Regions from separate parts of the Tatumella sp. JGM94 genome, predicted to be linked through region 1. Evidence: predicted binding sites of a transcription regulator. Region 1 holds the regulator's gene; each other region holds the start of a gene.
The links. The regulator LexA, encoded in region 1, represses DNA repair genes until DNA is damaged. The targets are predictions, from matches to a motif close to TNCTGTATGTACATACAGNA.
Positions count from the first base shown of each region.

Region 1 (6,195 bases):
GTGTTCATCTGCCATCTGACGCAGAGAAACCTTGGGTGAGAACCGGACAAAACTATCGCGTCCCAGCCAGAGAATGGCAAAGAACTTCTGTATTCCGTTAAGTTCACGCAGGAACGGCGCCTGTGCTCCCTGAACTTCTTTACCAGGCGCGCGGCCGAACATCACCGATACCGGCACCAGCTGAACATCCAGAGCCGGATTATTGCGGTGCAGGTCGAGGTAATCATGGAAGATTTTTACCGTTTCCTGATTCGGAGTGAAATAGGGCAGTAACCGTGGTCCATCGTGGATAAATACATGACGGGGTAAAAAATGACCATCGATTTCCACCGGCTGTAACGGATCCGGCAGATCATGCTGCAGGCATTGGGCACGCATCGCCAGAAGATCCGCTTTGGAATCATACGGGAATACATAGATAATGGGCCGGGTCGGATCCAGCCCCAGTTCGGAGAAAGGATCTTCCGGGATAACTTTGCTCTTAACCAGCAAAGATAATGGAAAACTGAGTAATTTATAATAAAGTTTACGCCAACCTGACATAGACAAATCTGCGGCCTCTTACTGTTAGCAAAGCGGCGCAAGCATACCAGAAACTACAAAGAAGATCTGTGAGGATACAACGAATCGTATCCTGATATAACGGTAATTTTTATCATAAAAGGAGTAAACAGGGATGGCGGGTACGACAGGCGGATGGCGGAGAATAATAAAAGCCGCGGGCTATTCATGGCAGGGACTGCGTGCGGCCTGGCGCCATGAAGCAGCCTTCCGGCAGGAAGCCGTGCTGGCAGCCGTGGCGGTGATTGTTGCCTGCTGGCTGAATGTGGATACAGTCACCAGGATACTGCTGATTGGTTCGGTGGTGCTGGTTGTTATCGTTGAAGTCCTTAACAGCGCGATTGAAGCGGTTGTGGACCGGCTGGGGCCTGAAATTCATCCGTTATCTGGCCGGGCGAAGGACTTAGGTTCGGCGGCGGTGTTTCTGGCATTGCTGCTGGCGGCTTTTGTCTGGATCGCTCTGTTATGGCAGTGGTGGTGAGTGGCGGGATCTTAACCGACAGTTGTTTGTTTTATGACGGTTTTTGGTTCCCATTTAGAAAATACCTGTATATACTCACAGCGACTGTATAAACAACCAGGGGGCGGGATGAAAGCATTAACCAGCAGGCAACAGCAGGTCTATGACCTGATTCGCGACCATATTCAACAGACGGGTATGCCGCCGACGCGCGCAGAAATTGCGTCCCAGCTGGGTTTCCGTTCCCCGAATGCCGCAGAAGAGCATCTGAAAGCTCTGGCGCGTAAAGGTGTTATTGAAATCGTCTCCGGGGCATCGCGGGGTATTCGCCTGCTGATGGAAGAAGAAACCACCGAGGGATTACCACTGATCGGCCGTGTCGCTGCCGGTGAGCCCCTGCTTGCCCAGCAGCATATTGAAAGCCATTTTCAGGTTGATCCGGCGCTGTTTAAACCGTCAGCGGATTTCCTGCTCAGGGTCAGCGGTACCTCAATGAAAGACATCGGTATTATGGACGGCGATCTGCTGGCGGTACATAAAACCCAGGATGTCCGTAATGGTCAGGTGGTTGTGGCAAGAATTGATGACGAAGTAACAGTGAAACGCTGGAAAAAACAGGGTAACACTGTGCAACTGCTCCCCGAAAATAGCGAATTCTCGCCGATTGTGGTTGATATCCGCGAACAAAACCTGACGGTTGAAGGCCTGGCGGTAGGCGTTATCCGTAACGGCGAGTGGTTATAGTCCGCCGCTGATCACCTCTGCTCCTGCTGGCTGAGTAAGATGTCTCAGCCAGACGGTTCCTTACTGTCCCCTGTTCCCGCGCCTGCTAGTTTTACTGATGCCGCTGTCATATAGTGCCCGTATTGTCTCTCTTTGTGCCTTTTGCGATGTGACCTGCAGGATTATTCATGTCTTTTCTTAGCTCTACCGATAAGCAACTCTGGCGGCTGGCATTACCGATGATCCTGTCAAATGTCACTGTACCACTGACAGGACTGGTGGATACGGCGGTGATTGGCCATCTCGGCAGTGCCATTTACCTTGGTGGTGTGGCCATCGGGACGACCGTAACCAGCTTTCTGTTTATGTTATTGCTGTTCCTGCGGATGAGCACTACCGGGATGACCGCCCAGGCGCTGGGGAAAAAAAATAATACCTTGCTGGCCAGGGCGCTGGTGCAGCCGGTGCTCATTAGCCTGATTGCCGGCGCGGTGTTTATTTTGCTGCGTCAGCCTGTCAGTCATATAGCCACCGGGATTATGGGCGGTGATCCGGCAACGCTGGTACAGGCTCGTGAGTTTATTGATGTACGCTGGCTGAGTGCGCCAGCGACCTTTGCTAACCTGGTACTGCTCGGCTGGCTGCTGGGGGTGCAATATGCCCGTGCGCCGGTGATTTTGCTGGTGACAGGCAACCTGGTCAATCTGGCGCTGGAACTCCTGCTGGTACTGCACCTGCATCTCGGGGTCCGGGGCGCGGCGGCGGCGACGGTTATTGCCGAATATATCACGCTGCTGACGGGTATGCTGCTGGTATGGCGTGTTCTGAAACAGCGGAAAATCACAGGGCGTATGTTACTTAACGGCTGGCGGGGTGATATGAAACGGTTACTGGGACTAAACCGGGATATTTTACTGCGTTCCCTGTTATTACAACTCTGTTTTGCCTCACTGACCATGACCGGGGCGAGACTGGGGAGTGATATTGTGGCGGTGAACGCCTTACTGATGATGTTTCTGACTTTTACATCCTATGCACTGGATGGTTTTGCGTATGCCGTGGAGGCAGTATCCGGTGAGGCCTATGGTGCCAGAACGGCCGGTAAACTGCATGAGGTCTGGCATGCATCCTGTCGTCAGGCCGGGATGGTTGCCGTTGGTTTTTCCCTGCTTTATGGGCTGGCCGGGCCGTATATTATTGATCTGCTGACATCTCTGCACTCTCTCCGGCAACTGGCCAGCCATTATCTTATCTGGCAGATTATTCTGCCAGTGGTCGCGGCAGGCAGTTATCTGCTGGATGGCTTATTTGTCGGTGCCGCCCGCGGCCGGGAAATGCGTAACAGTATGGCCATTGCGGCCGCCGGTTATGGTCTGACTTTATGTACAGTTCCCTGGCTGGGTAACCACGGGTTGTGGCTGGCAATCTGTGTATTTATGGTTCTGCGGGGTGTCACCTTATGGCGTCGCTGGCATTACCATCAGCGTAATAATAGCTGGTTCAGCGACTGAATTACGGGAGCGGCAGATTACCGGCCGGGACGTTTTTTCGGCTCTGCTTTGTGGTCATGCTGACAATGGTCAGGATCATCACAGGCTGCAACTTCGGCACATTTTTCACATAAACCATGGGCTTCGATAACACTATGGCGCAGGATAAACCCCGCCTGTCTGGCCCGGGTACTGATCAATTGCTCCACCCCTTCTGCGTGACGCTCGCTGACAGATGCACAGTTATCGCAGATCAGCATGACCGACGTATGGGACGGATGTTCAAAATGCGGGCAGACGACATAGCTGTTATTTGAAGCAACACGGTGGATAAACCCTTGTTCCAGCAGGAAGTCCAGTGCGCGGTAAACGGTTGGCGGTTTAGCCTGAGGTTCACTGACCCGTAATTTATCCAACAAATCATATGCGCTGATCGCACCGTAGTGTTCAGCCATCAGACGCAGCACTTCGGCACGCTGGGAAGTCATACGCACACCACGTTTTTGACAAAGGCTTTGTGCCTCTGCAAGAATTTGTGCAGGAAGTTGAGGTTGCATGATGGCTTTCTCCGACAAAAGTCTCCGATAACGGGGTATCTTACCATGGCTGGTGTTTTAATGTTGATGATGTGTGTTTCAGGCTGGCCGGTAAAACAGCGTTCAGCCTTACGGGGCCGGGTTTTAGCTAGCCGTTGTGACGTTATTTTGTGCTATTATAGGCGCCATTAATCGTAATTAACCGCATAATTATTCCCTGATGAAAATTCATACCCCTGAGTCTGACAACCCCGTGACTTCTGTGCAGGATACGGTTTCTCCGGTGACCCCTTTCCCTGCAGATCGTTTCTCAATTGCCCCGATGCTTGACTGGACGGACCGGCATTGCCGCTATTTCCATCGTAAACTGACGGCACAAACGTTGCTGTATACAGAAATGGTGACCACCGGAGCCATTATTCATGGTAAAGGTGATTACCTTGCCTATTCTGATGAAGAGCACCCTGTGGCACTGCAATTAGGCGGCAGTGATCCTGCCGCTCTGGCGCAATGTGCACAACTTGCTGAACAGCGTGGTTACAATGAAATAAACCTCAATGTCGGGTGTCCGTCTGACCGGGTTCAGAACGGGCGTTTTGGTGCCTGCCTGATGGGCGAAGCGGCACTGGTTGCCCGCTGTATCGATGCCATGCGTCAGGTGGTGAGTATCCCGGTGACAGTGAAAACCCGTATCGGTATCGATGAGCAGGACAGTTACCGGTTCCTGTGTGATTTTATCGGTACAGTTGCTGAACAGGGTGGCTGTCGCTCTTTCACTATTCATGCGCGTAAAGCCTGGTTATCGGGCCTGAGTCCGAAAGAGAACCGTGAAGTGCCTCCCCTTGATTATCCGCGGGTATATCAGCTGAAACAGGATTTTCCGCAGCTGCGTATCGGGATTAATGGTGGTGTTAAAACCCTTGAAGAAGCACAGGCACACCTGCAGCATCTGGACGGTGTCATGATGGGGCGGGAAGCCTATCAGAATCCCGGTCTCCTGGCCCTGGTGGATAGTCAGATTTTCGGTGCCGGTATGCTGCCAGCGGACGCCGCTGATGTCGTACGCTCTATGTATCCGTATATCGAAAAAGAACTCAGCCAGGGGACCTGGCTGGGACATATTACCCGGCATATGCTGGGACTGTTTCAGGGGATCCCCGGCGCAAGACAATGGCGTCGTCACCTGAGTGAAAATGCTCACAAGCCAGGCGCCGATGTACGGGTTCTGGAAAAGGCCTTATCCCTGGTAGCCGATCGCTGAATACAGTCGCGGTAAAGTATCTGACCCCGGTTTTGTTAACTTCACGCCAGTTATTGGTTTTTTTAACACCTTCGGTAGCGGAGGTGATTTTTACTTAATCCTGTATTTCAGTCAGTTAACTATCCTCCGTGGCTGGCACGATTCTTGTTATGTTTATCTCAGTGAACGGGATCATTCAGGTCAGCGGAGGAGCTCACCATGGAAGTATTTTTTATTGCCGGCTTTTTTATGATGTTGTTACTGGCAGGGGTGTCAGTGATAAGCGTTCTGGCAGCACTGCTGGTGGCTGCTGTCATCATGCTGTCATCGGGGATTTTCTTTATGGCATTTAAACTGTTGCCCTGGTTACTGCTGGCGGTGGCAGTTGCATGGATATATCAGCATTTTTTTGCTGTCAGGCCGGCAACGACAGGACGGGAACGTTATGATAAAATTCTGTCAAAAATCAACAGGATGAATCGGCGCGGGTAAAGCTATTTTCTGAAAATATGCTTTCCGGCAGTGATCCTCCGGAAATGTGAAACAGCACATATTTTTCACGGACCAAATCTGCGATTATCCTTTCTGTCGTTCACAGGAATTACTCGCTCTGTCCCTGCATCAGCGAGAACTATAATAAAAAAGTAAGGGCTTCCTCCGGGAAGCCCTTTTTCGTTAATGTCTGCCTGATTATCAGGGGATCAGCAGGCTTGACCCTTGTGTGGCACGGCTTTCCAGCTGCCGGTGTGCCAGGGCAGCCTCTTTCAGGGCGAATTTCTGAGATTCTGCGACCGGGACTTTAATCGCACCACTGGCTAGCAGGGTAAATAATTCATGGCTGGCGGCATCCAGTTCACTGGCGGTAGTGATATAACCGGACAGGGAGGGCCGGGTCACGAACAATGAGCCTTTCTGGTTGAGTATCCCCAGGTTAACCCCGGTCACAGGGCCGGATGAGTTACCGAAACTGACCATCAGTCCGCGGCGTTGCAGGCAATCCAGCGACGCTTCCCAGCTATCATGGCCGACGGAATCATAAACCACCGGTACTTTTTGTCCTCCGGTCAGTGCCAGAACACGGGCCGCAATATCTTCCTGCCGGTAGTTAATGGTTGCTACCGCGCCGGCTTGTTTCGCCGCTTGCGCTTTTTCTGCCGACCCGACGGTACCGATTAATTTTGCCCC
Region 1 is NZ_JAERJN010000008.1:119,849-126,043, reverse strand. Features, by position in the region: gene plsB (glycerol-3-phosphate 1-O-acyltransferase PlsB) at 1-543, opposite strand, end outside; gene JK216_RS07925 (diacylglycerol kinase) at 677-1,042, shown strand; gene lexA (transcriptional repressor LexA) at 1,151-1,765, shown strand; gene dinF (MATE family efflux transporter DinF) at 1,933-3,255, shown strand; gene zur (zinc uptake transcriptional repressor Zur) at 3,273-3,791, opposite strand; gene dusA (tRNA dihydrouridine(20/20a) synthase DusA) at 4,054-5,031, shown strand; gene pspG (envelope stress response protein PspG) at 5,230-5,502, shown strand; gene JK216_RS07895 (NADPH:quinone reductase) at 5,704-6,195, opposite strand, start outside.

Region 2 (6,195 bases), on a different contig from region 1:
GGAAAAGCCGGAAATGGGCGGGCGTCATCAGCCTCGCAACCCGGGCTAATATGCTGACCTGAATGTATTTTGTGAGACCGCCGTTGTGACTGATGACAGGTATTATCGTCAGCCACAACGGCGGTTTTTCGTGCTATGCCACAGCCGGAGGCTAGGGCATATTACAGGGAATAACTATTTTTTCCAGAAATCATCAAAGACCGTAATCGGTGGCTGACGTTTATGTTCAGTTTTCAGATACCAGCCTTCGATAATTTTTGCTGCATTCGGATCGATACTCTGACCTTCCAGATAATCGTCAATCTGCTGATAAGTGACACCCAGAGCCACTTCATCCTGTAACCCGGGACGACCGTCTTCAAGGTCAGCCGTGGGGTGTTTCAGGTATAAATGTTCCGGACAACCCAGCTGTTTCAGCAGCTGCTTACCCTGGCGTTTATTCAGGCGAAACAGTGGATTAAGATCGGTGCCACCATCGCCATATTTGGTAAAGAAACCGGTGACGGCCTCTGCGGCATGGTCTGTGCCGACCACCACCCCGGCAGTCATACCGGCGATACTGTACTGTGCTTTCATGCGCTCGCGGGCTTTTTCATTCCCCCGGACAAAGTCTGACAGGGTGATCCCTGCGTCTTTTAAGGCATTTTCACTGGCGAGGACGGCTGGTTTTATATTAACGGTCAGGGTCCGGTCGGGCTGGATAAATGCCAGGGCATCCTGACAATCCTGTTCATCGGCCTGGTTGCCGTAGGGCAGGCGTACTGCGATAAAGGTGTAATCGTTATTACCGCTTTCTTCACGCAGTTCTGCAATTGCGGTCTGGCAAAGTTTTCCGGTCAGTGTAGAGTCTTGCCCGCCACTGATCCCCAGCACCAGGCTTTTCAGCTGCGGATAAGTTTTCAGGTAGGATTTCAGAAACTCTGTGCTGGTACGGATTTCCTGCTGCACATCAATCACCGGCCTGACACCCAGTGCGCGGATAATTTCCTGTTGTAATGCCATACAAGTTTTCCTCAGCTCTATGGCGGCCTGTCAGGCCGCAGTGTCATACGTATTATCAGATAATCCGGCGCTGCACGATAACTCCTGGCAGCGGCGGGCCCATTATTTTCTCTGCAGGGTCAGCGGTTTTTTTGCGACAAAAGTAAACATCAGAATTGCCAGCATAAAACAACCGAAGATGGTTGCGGTCATACTAAACACAGATGTTCCGCCGAGGCCGGTGACCGGCACGCTCAGTGAACCCAGGGTAAACATTGTGACGCCAATGACTGCCGAGGCGCTGCCGGCACGTTTTCCCTGACTCTGCATTGCCAGTGAAGACGCGGTGGTGGAGATAACCGCATTGCTGGAAATACTGAAGAACAGGGCAGTCAGCACGACGGCTAATGGTGCATGACTGATTCCGGCAATTAACAGGCCGGAAGAAGCGACAAATGCCAGTATGAGTCCGCCTTTAAGGACATTATATTCGCCGAAATAAGGACTCAGCCGTGCACTGGTCTGAGAAGCAATAATCAGCCCCAGACCATTCAGGGCAAAGCACAGGCTGAAAGTCTGGGGCGACATACCGTAAATTTGCTGAAGCACAAACGGCGAAGCGCCGATATAGGCAAACATACCGGCCATCATAAAGCCCTGTGTCAGACAGAATCCCATAAACGGGCGATGGGTCACCACTTTTCCCAGTGCAGCCCAGGCAGAGAGTATTGACCCTTTGCTGCGGTGTTCATGGGCCAGGGATTCATTAATACCCAGCCGCGAGAGAATAAATAACAGTATGGATATTCCTGCCAGCACCAGGAATATCCCACGCCAGTTCATGATCCCCATCAGCGCGCCTCCGATAACCGGCGCTGCAATCGGGGCTACGCCATTGACCAGCATCAGTAAGGCAAAGAAGCGTGTCAGTTCGTGACCACTGTACATATCACGGGCTATTGCCCGTGACAACACGGCGCCTCCGGCTCCGCCAAGCCCCTGGAAGAATCTGGCAACCAGTAACTGGTCGATGTTCTGTGCCAGTGAACAGACAACAGAGGCAATAAACAATACCAGTAATGATAAGGCCAGCGGGCCTTTACGTCCGTATTTGTCGCTCATCGGACCGAACAGTAACTGGCCGATACCCAGTCCCAGTAAACCTGCGGTCAGACTGAGCTGTGCGACTGCTGTCGTCACATTCAGGGAACCGGACAATTGCGGGAGTGCCGGAAGATAGAGGTCGATACATAAAGGGCCAAGACCGGCCATCAGGCCGAGTGTTATGGCGAAAGCAATGCGATGGGGGGGAGCTTTGGACATTTTTCCTCTGAGTATAAAATAACCAGCGATAATTACGTGAGTTATAAGTATGAAATATAATATGTTTATATAACCGGGGCATCAGATGCAAAATGCCCTGGCAGGATACAGGGTGAGAATATCGGTTTATAAATCATCCGTCCATGCTGACCATTTGTTTTATCACTATCAGAGATGACGCTCCGCAGCTGTCTGCCGGTGAAAGCCTCTGATATATGTTGTTGTGCATAACCATTACAGTGAGGTAAATAATGCGTAAAATCACCGGGTTTATGGCTGCCGGACTGGCGCTGGCGGTACTTTCTGGTTGCAGTAGCTATCATCAGGCTGAAAGCTATGTCACCAAACCTGTGGTTAAAGATGTGAAAAAAGGGATGACCCGCGAGCAGGTTCGTCAGATTGGCGGTCGTCCGGTTTCGGAAATTACCATGATCCATGCACGAGGTACCTGCGAAACCTACATCATTGGCGAAGACAATGGAAAACCACTTACCTATTTCGTCAGTTTCAATGATACCGGGCATGTGATGAACTATGGTTTCCAGAGTTGTGCAGAGTATGATACTGATCCGCAGGCCCCGCAGCGCTAGATAGAGGAGTCTGTGTATAGCGACTATCTTCAGGCCAGCCTTGCTGGCCTTTCAGACGTCGGCCCGGCAGGACGGAGAGCGTGGGTATACAGGCCGCCCGGCAGAAGCCAGCGCACTGTCGGATAAAAACTCAGATCTCTGCCGCCGTTTTTACTCCGATTGCACGATTTAGTCTGTTCTGAACCGTCTGCTGATAGCCGGGTCATGATAACTGCAGTCTGCCGGAGACCCGCCAGTATAATGACCGGAAGAACATTACTGACGAGGGCTGATCAGCTGTTTTTGCCAGCTAACGGCGGTGGAATATAGCTGGCGTCCGGTGGCAGTAAAAAACTGCTTAGTCAGTTGCCCCGGCAAACAAACGGCACACATCACCAGCGTGACACAAAATAATCGTTCCAGCTGGTTACTTTTTTGTGGCTGTAAAATAGGAAAACGGAATCGCCAGCGGCAGGGCCACAACAACGGTACTCCGGCAGGCGTCAGCATATCTGCAACAATATGGCTCAGGTAGCCCAGAACCATACCTTGCATCACATCTGCGGGCAGCCACATCGCCGCCGGGAGTTTGACCCACAATAACCATAGGCCGGCCCCGATAGCGATTAAACTGTGAGTAAAACCACGATGGCCGAACATTCGGGCAATAGGCTTTGATATCCAGCGGAACCGTTGTCCGAGTACTGAGCTCGGATGGTCAATGTCGGGCAACAGACATGTGAGTATGGTCGCCGAAATTAAATGCCACCAGTCGGCATTTGCTATCACCGGCGTCAGTTCACTGCGCTTGGCAATGATGGCACTGGCTAATGCAAAAAGAATGTGGCCTTCGGCCGTCATGAGATACCCTGCAACTACCTTAAACTGTCAATGCATACAGTATAGGTATTTATACAGTTAATGTATATGTGACGGTGTAACAATTAATAACTATATACTGAAAAAACAACATCAGACAGAGCCTGTCGGGAGAGTACCTCTCCCGGCAGAGTATTTTTTAGTCGCTGATACCCAGTAACGCCGGGTTGAGTTCCCGCAGAGAGTTCAGGCGGGCGTTAGCCAGACTCCAGACCGGCTGTGCGGCCTCGTTGGCAGCAGGCACTACCAGAACCCGCATTCTGGCAGCTTTGGCGGCTACCATTCCGTTAAGTGAATCTTCGAGAGCAACACAGTGCAGGGGATCCACATTGAGTTCACTGGCCGCATTCAGGTAAACCTGAGGGTGAGGTTTACTGTAGGGTAATTTTTCTGCTGAAACGACCACCTGAAAAAAATCACGCAGTGAGAACAGTTCCAGCACCATTTCTATCAGGTTAAGGGGAGATGCGGACGCCAGGCCAATTTTCAGCCGATTATCACGGCACAGCGTTAATGCTTCGCGAACCCCCGGCATCAGAGGTTGTTGTTCCTGTATCAGCTGAACCACCCGGGCGAAGATTTGTGCGGTGATTTGTCCGGCAGAAAGGTGCCGGACATGGCAGGCCTCAAACCACATGGCGACGACCTGATCAATACGCAGGCCAGTGGTTTCCGGAAAACTATTCCGCAGACTGATATCCAGTCCGGCGGCAGAAAATACCTCCAGTTCAGCCTGATGCCAGAACGGCTCAGAATTTATCAGCAGTCCGTCCATATCAAAAATTGCTGCTTTCACTGGGCGATGATAAGCCATAAACCCTCCATTAATGGTTACATCAGGGCTCAGAGCCCACACAACATAAATGAAAGTTGTACGGTCTGAGAAAAAACATTCCGCGACAGCTATTGTAACAGCATAAAACAGGAAAAATAGTCAGGTCGCAGGTAGACTTGTAACACGAAACCCGCTTCAGGAGAGAGCATGAATTACCAACAGATTGGCCGGATTGCGATAGCCAAAAAAATTGCCGGCTGGGTACTGTTTATTCCGGCTACCCTATCGACAGTCATATCGTTCCTTAATTTTCTGTTTATTCATAGTGACAAACAGCCCGGGATTGATTCTGTATTATCTGACTTTCTGCATGTGATGATTGACATGACGAAGTTTAATACCCATTTTCTGGATCTGTTCTGGAATAACTCACCGGTACCTGAGTTCCGCACTCAGAATAATGTTTTATTCTGGATTATCTACGGGGTGATTTTTATCGGGCTGGCTTTACAGGATTCAGGCGCCAGGATGTGGCGTCAGTCGCGGTTCCTCAAAGAAAATATTGAAGATCAGCTAATTATTGAACAAGCCAAAGGAGATGGCGGGCTGACTCGTCAGCAACTGACTGACAGACTTCAGGCCGGTAATCATACGGTTTTCCGGCAGTATTTCTCGCTGTATATTTTGCCGGTGATCATCATTGTGATTGGTTACGTCTTGCTGAGATTAACCGGCTTGCTATACGTCTGAGTATTATCCGTATTTGCGCACCAGTTGATTAATTGTCTGCTGCGCCTCTGCCTGCCAGTGTCCGCCAAACGCACAGGCTCTGTTTAACAGATAGTAGAGCCTGTATGCCGGTTGCCGTTCGCGGTAACCGGCGGGTAGCGGGCTGACGGCCTGATAGCTGTCGAGCAGGGCGCTGCTCAGGAGATTATCTGGCTGCCACAAGGCCAGGTCGCACTCCCTGTCTCCCCAGTAACAAGCAGGATTAAACAGCCAGGGGCTGTCATGGCTTTCGGCACAATGGCCTGGCCAGAGATCGCCATGCAACAGTGAAGGTGACGGATGGTGGTGTTCAAGGCAGCGGTTTATACACTGAATTATTTGCTCTGTGTTGCCGAAAGACAGCTGTTTCTCGGCTGCTATCTGCAACTGCCAGCCAATTCGCTGCTCAGAGAAAAACAGTGACCAGCGATGTTGCCAGTTATTAGGCTGAGGTGACAGTGTCACAGAGTTATCGAAATCGAGACCAAATTTTGGTTGCTCATTCCACTGATGTAGCTGTGCAAGCTGCCGGCCAAGCACAGATGCTGTGTCTGCGGACAAGGGGGCCGGAGGAAGGTATTCAAGAATAAGGAAACTGTGATGGCGGGAAGTGCCGGTACCGTAAACCCGCGGAACCTTAACACAACCTGTTCTGGCCAGAAGTGCCAGCTGGTCGGCCTCTTCGATAAACCTCGGTAACATTGCACGGTGGTTAGACTTAATAAAAAAATGTTTATCACCGCAAATCAGTTGCCATGACTGGTTTACTTCGCCACCATGGCATTGGTGATAATAAGAAATTCCTTCTAAATCAGGCTGCTGCTCTTCTAATAGCCGGGTAATTGCTGACCACATGGTGTTGTCCTCATTTGCCGCTGCATGGTTAAATTGTAACCTGTA
Region 2 is NZ_JAERJN010000007.1:95,968-102,162, forward strand. Features, by position in the region: gene spy (ATP-independent periplasmic protein-refolding chaperone Spy) at 1-49, shown strand, start outside; gene nadE (ammonia-dependent NAD(+) synthetase) at 175-1,002, opposite strand; gene JK216_RS07040 (multidrug effflux MFS transporter) at 1,105-2,304, opposite strand; gene osmE (osmotically-inducible lipoprotein OsmE) at 2,556-2,894, shown strand; gene JK216_RS07050 (metal-dependent hydrolase) at 3,150-3,734, opposite strand; gene hxpB (hexitol phosphatase HxpB) at 3,892-4,566, opposite strand; gene JK216_RS07060 (YniB family protein) at 4,735-5,277, shown strand; gene JK216_RS07065 (fructosamine kinase family protein) at 5,281-6,150, opposite strand.
Region 2: the regulator LexA is predicted to act here: its motif matches at 3,757-3,776, upstream of JK216_RS07050 (metal-dependent hydrolase).

Region 3 (6,195 bases), on a different contig from region 1:
TATTCTCGGCGAACTGATCGATAAACAGCAACTGATCCGGGCGAACGGACTGATGGAAAGCTCGACCATCGTCGCTATTCTGCTCGGTTCGGTAACCGGCGGCCTGCTGGCCGACTGGCATATTTCCACCGCGTTACTGTTATGCGCGGTGATTTACGCTCTGGCGGTGGTTGCTAATATGCTGATACCCGGCTTACGGGCAGCCACACCGGACAAAAACTGGCGCTGGCGGCAGCTGCTGTCACGCTTCCGCCATGATGCCGTCAGCCTGTGGCAGGATAGCGATACCCGTTTTTCGTTAACCGGCACCAGTTTATTCTGGGGAGCCGGGGTCACCTTACGTTTTTTGCTGGTACTGTGGGTTCCGGTGGTGCTGGGGATCACTGATAATAAAACCGCGACGCTGCTGAACGGGATGGTCGCGGTGGGGATTGTCGGCGGAGCGTTGCTGGCAGAACAGCTAATTTCACTGCAGCATACTCAGCGCTGTATACCGGCGGGGATACTGGTTGGCGGACTGGTGATTATGTTTACCCTCAGCACACATGAGTATAGCGGTGGTTTCTGGCTGTTACTGCTCGGCGTCTGTGGCGGACTGTTTGTGGTGCCCCTGAATGCATTATTACAGGTGCGTGGCAGAGAGTCGGTCGGCGCGGGTCCGGCGATTGCGGTACAGAATTTTGGTGAGAATATTGCCATGCTGCTGCTACTGGCCCTGTATACCCTGACCATCCGGCTCGGGGCCTCAGTCATTGTTACCGGGATGGCTTTTGGCGGGCTGTTTTCGCTGGCGATTGCCGGTTTATGGCTCTGGCAGTGGCGCGGTAAATCTGCGGTGCGGCAGTAAGTCAGAGGCTGCACCGCGGCCGGGGCCGCAGTGCAAAATCGGTCAGGGAGCCGGATACGTATAACGGCGATGGATGGCTTCCAGCTGCTCCATCAGTTCACTGCTCAGGCTGAGGTTAACGCTGTCGATATTTGCTTTCAGCTGTTGCAGTGTGGTGGCCCCCAGCAGAGTACTGGCGACAAACGGTTGCTGACGAACAAAGGCCAGTGCCATCTGTGAAGGGTCGAGCCGGTGTTGTTTTGCCAGCGCGACATAGGCAGCGACTGCTTCAGCAGACTGCTGCCCCGAATAACGGGTAAAACGGCTGAACAGAGTATTTCTGGCATTGGCCGGTTGTTGCCCGTTGAGGTACTTACCGCTCAGGGTGCCGAAGCCCAGAGCAGAATAGGCCAGCAGCTCCACCCCTTCGTACTGGCTGATTTCGGCCAGTCCCACTTCGAAACTGCGGTTCAGCAGGCTGTACGGGTTCTGGATGGTGACAATCCGCGGTAACTGATGCTTTTCTGCCAGTTGCAGATAGCGCATCACTCCCCAGGGGGTTTCATTCGAAACACCGATATAACGGATCTTTCCGGCGCGGACCTGTTCTGATAACGCGTCCAGGGTTTCCAGCAGGGTAACGGGGATATTTTCTTCCGTGTACTGGTAGCCGAGACGCCCAAAGAAGTTGGCCGGGCGTTGTGGCCAGTGCACCTGATAGAGGTCGAGATAGTCAGTATTCAGCCGTTTCAGGCTGGCATCCAGTGCGGCACGAATATTTTTGCGGTCCACCACCTGGCCTGCGCGGATTTGGGCATCGCTGCCGCGTGCCGGTCCGGCGACCTTACTGGCGAGGATGATTTTGTCGCGGTGACCGGTTTTTTTCAGCCAGCTGCCGATATAGGTCTCGGTCAGCCCCTGAGTTTCAGGGCGGGGAGGGACCGGATACATTTCTGCCGTATCGACCAGGTTAATGCCCTGACTGAGCGCGTAATCTAACTGGGCATGGGCATCGGCTTCACTGTTTTGCTCGCCGAAGGTCATGGTGCCCAGACCCAGTTGACTCACTTCCAGCGAACTATGGGGAATACGATGGTAGAGCATGGCTGGCTTCCTTTTGTCATGATGGGTTAAGGGAAATCTACACCGGCACCGGGGGCAAGTCTACAGCAGGGCGTGTTACGGGAAGTGTCGCCGGGCCGCGCTGAGTGGTGACGGCAGTGTTACCGGCTCGTCAGGTTATTCCGCGGATTAAGTCAGGGAGACGGTATGGATAATGTGCAGCGGCCGGGCGGGTGTTCCGGCCGGACAGCGTCAGCGTTCGATAATGCCGGAGATATCGTCGCCGTTAATCTGAATTTTGTTGCCGGCTTCGTCCGTATACTGTACCAGCCCGGTATCTTTATCGATTTGTGGTTTACCGTCGGTCATTATCATCCGGCCATCTTTGGTGGCCATAACATAATGACTGCTGCAACCGGCTGACAGAACGGTCCCCAGTAATACACCGCACAGTGCGGTGATTTTTATCATTTTCATCTTGTCTCCCGACGTAAATTTATACGTTACCGCTATCAGTAATAAATGATTTCTGTGCAGTAAACAAACCAGACGGGTCTGAAACAGGCAATAAACATCAGGCAGGCAACAAAATTCACGGGCTGAGTAACAAAAGCAGCGTGCCGCGACGGGCGGCACGCTGTTTCGCGGGCGGCTACGATCAGTGGTTTTTTTTGTTGCCGCGTAGCAGGTTGAGTAATTCGACACCCATTGAAAAGAACATCGCAAAGTAGATATAGCCTTTGGGAACATGCACCGAAAAACTTTCCAGCATCAGGGTAAAACCGACCAGGATAAGAAAAGCCAGCGCCAGCATTTTTATGGTCGGATGACGCTCGACAAATTCGCCGATCGCTTTTGCGGCAAACATCATCATAATCACCGCCACGATCACTGCCGCCATCATAATAAACAGATGATCGGACAGCCCGACGGCAGTGATCACCGAGTCGAGGCTGAAAATGATATCCAGCAACATGATTTGCACAATCGCGCCGAAGAATGAATGTACGCGACTGGCTCTGACCTCTTCACCGCCTTCAATCGTTTCATGAATTTCTTTGCCGGACTTCCAGATCAGGAACAGTCCTCCGGCCAGCAGGATCAAGTCACGGGCGGAAAACTCATGACTGAACAGGGTGAACAGGGGGGTAGTCAGGCGTACAACCCAGGCAATTGAGGCCAGCAATGCCAGCCGCATCAGCATGGCGGCCATCAGACCCAGACGGCGGGCTCGGTTTTGCTGGTGTGCAGGCAGTTTTGCCACCACCAGTGAAAGAAAAATAATATTGTCGATACCGAGAACGACTTCCAGAACAATCAGTGTCCCGAGCGCCAGCCAGGCATTAGGGTCCGCAATCCACTCGAACATACTCACATCAATCCTAAACAAAAGCTAAACGAAGAGTATAACCGGGCAGTATTCCCTGACTAAAGTAAAAAATGACGGGCCAGCAGCGGGCCGGTAAAGGTTTTCTTTAAGTAAAAACCCCGTGGCAGGGTCAGTACCGGCTGCCCCTGCGGGCCAATAGCTTCAGTCAGGGCCTTACTGTTGGCGGCTTTGGGACGGATTTGCAGGTACTGACCGTGGCGGGCGGTAATATTCTCTACCCTGCCCAATACGATCATCTCCATCAGTTCTTCCCAGTCTGCGCGCAGTTGCTGTTCTTCTTCCGCCGAAGGACGCCATAACAGCGGGCTGCCGATACGGCGATCTTTCAGCGGAATTGCGCGGTCGCCTTCCACCGGCATCCACAGTACACATGAAAGTTTATGCCGCAAATGGCAGTGTTGCCAGTCAACACCGCTATTACCGGTCAGGGGGGCTACGCAGACAAAGGTGGTTTCCAGCGGCCGGCCAAGACGGTCAACGGGGATTGTTTTCAGTTCAATCCCCAGATGGGAGAAATCCTGCTCTGCTTTACTGCCGGCACTGGCACCGAGGTGGCGTTCGAGTAATGTGCCAATCCAGCCTTTATCGCGGCGCAAGTCGGCAGGCACGGTTATCCCCAGCCTGCCGGCCAGCTCTTCCATCGATTGTCCGGCCAATGCACAGGCCCGTTGCATTAAGATCTGTTCGCTTTCCGGCGCAGACAAAGGTTCAGGAGAATAAGACATTCGGCCTCATGAGTTGGTTAAAAAACACTCGCCGTGGTACAGGCGCGGATCTGCAGAATAAATTATCGGGGATAAAGCTAATAATAGCATGATTAATCATGGTTTTTTAATCCGTTTTCGGTTGTACCCTCTGACCTGTGACCGGTTTATACCCTGTTGTCATCGATAATAAACAGGATTATCCGCCCAGTTATCCACAGAAAAACTGGATAACTGTGTATTAACCTGACTACTGGTTCGATTTACAGCCTTGACTTTGCCACCCTGTGCCATTTTTCAGGCAGTAATGGATAAGTTATCACCATAAACTGTGGATAAAAATGCCGGTGGTTATTTTTTGTTCAGTGAGTTAAGTTATCTTTATCGCTGGCAGCTAATCCGGCTTTTTTTATCGCGCTTATATTAATTATCTATTTGTAATTTAAGTGTTTTATTTCTGTCTTTTTTTATGGGGAATCGGGTTTTACTGGTCTATTATTCATTAAATTCCCGCGTTCTGCACAAAGCTATCCACAGAAAAGGTGCATAAAATTGTCTCCGGCTACCGGCTGCTGTTTATAACTTGGCTAAGAATTGTGAGTTATTCCGGAATTATTCTGATGAAACCCTGACAGCCAATGGTTTACCGTCTGTAAGGAGTATGAAACAATCAGGCTATCTGAAGATAGATTTGAGGTAGTCTGGTGATCGATGATGATGGCTACCGCCCGAATGTTGGGATTGTGATCTGTAACAGGCAGGGACAGGTATTGTGGGCCAGGCGCTTTGGACAGCATTCCTGGCAGTTCCCCCAGGGAGGTATCAACCCCGGGGAAACGCCGGAACAGGCGATGTATCGCGAATTGTTCGAAGAAGTCGGATTGCATCGTAAAGATGTCAGAATTATTGCATCGACCCGCAACTGGCTGCGTTACAGGTTGCCAAAACGTTTGGTGCGTTGGGATACCCGGCCGGTGTGCATCGGCCAGAAACAAAAATGGTTTCTGTTACAGCTGCAATCTCATGATGGTGCCATTAACGTACAGGGAAGCAGTACCCCCGAGTTTGATGGCTGGCGATGGGTGAGTTTTTGGTATCCGGTTCGCCAGGTGGTCTCTTTTAAACGTGATGTTTATCGTCGGGTGATGAAAGAGTTCGCTACCGTAGTGATGTCTGTCACGGAAAATTCACTGCAACGCAGTCAACCCTCCGGCCGAAGAAAAAGAGGATAGGGCATGCCGCTGATGCTCACCCAGTTGCGCGATATTGTGGAAAAGGTTGCCGGTGCTTCCCGACTCAATGAAGCACTGGAAATACTGGTTAATGAGATCTGCCGGATGATGGATACCGAAGTCTGTTCGGTGTATCTGGCTGACCATGAGCGTCAGTGCTACTACCTGATGGCGACACGCGGTTTAAAAAAACCGCGTGGCAGAACCATTACCCTGGCTTTTGACGAAGGCATTGTCGGGCTGGTCGGGCGTCTTGCCGAACCGATTAACCTCGCCGATGTTCAGAGCCACCCCAGTTTTAAATTTATCCCGTCAGTGAAAGAAGAAAATTATCGTTCTTTTCTCGGTGTGCCGGTAATTAACCGCCGTCAGGTGACGGGGGTACTGGTGGTACAGCAGCGGGAACTGCGTTCCTTCGACGAATCGGAAGAGTCTTTCCTGATGACCCTCGCGACTCAGGTCGGCGCATTACTCTCCCAGTCGCAGACCGGACAGTTGTTTGGTTTGTTCCGCCAGAGCCGTATTAAAGCTATCGCCGCCTCGCCCGGGGTAGCCGTCGCCCCCGGCTGGGTTGACCATGTACAGCCGACCCTTGATCAGGTATCGCGCGCATCGACACTCGACAGCGAGCAGGAGCGGGAGCGTCTGTTACTGGCGATCAGTGAAGCCGGTGACGAGTTCCGTCGCTACAGCAAACGTTTTACCAGCAGTGTGCAGAAAGAAAGTGCGGCTATTTTTGACCTCTACTCGCACCTGCTGAGTGATCCGCGCCTGAAGAAAGATCTGCTGGCAGAAATAGATCGTGGTTCAGTCGCCGAATGGGCCGTGAAAACGGTGATTGAACAATACGCGGGTCAGTTTGCCGATTTAAAAGATGCCTATCTGCGGGAACGCAGTGGCGATATCCGTGAACTTGGGCAGCGGCTGCTGTTTCATCTTGACGACAGCCTGCAGGGCACGAATGCCTGGCCGGAACGTTTT
Region 3 is NZ_JAERJN010000010.1:80,867-87,061, reverse strand. Features, by position in the region: gene lplT (lysophospholipid transporter LplT) at 1-847, shown strand, start outside; gene JK216_RS09120 (NADP(H)-dependent aldo-keto reductase) at 890-1,930, opposite strand; gene JK216_RS09115 (YgdI/YgdR family lipoprotein) at 2,141-2,359, opposite strand; gene JK216_RS09110 (TerC family protein) at 2,547-3,257, opposite strand; gene mutH (DNA mismatch repair endonuclease MutH) at 3,317-4,003, opposite strand; gene rppH (RNA pyrophosphohydrolase) at 4,687-5,214, shown strand; gene ptsP (phosphoenolpyruvate--protein phosphotransferase) at 5,227-6,195, shown strand, end outside.
Region 3: the regulator LexA is predicted to act here: its motif matches at 4,234-4,253, upstream of mutH (DNA mismatch repair endonuclease MutH).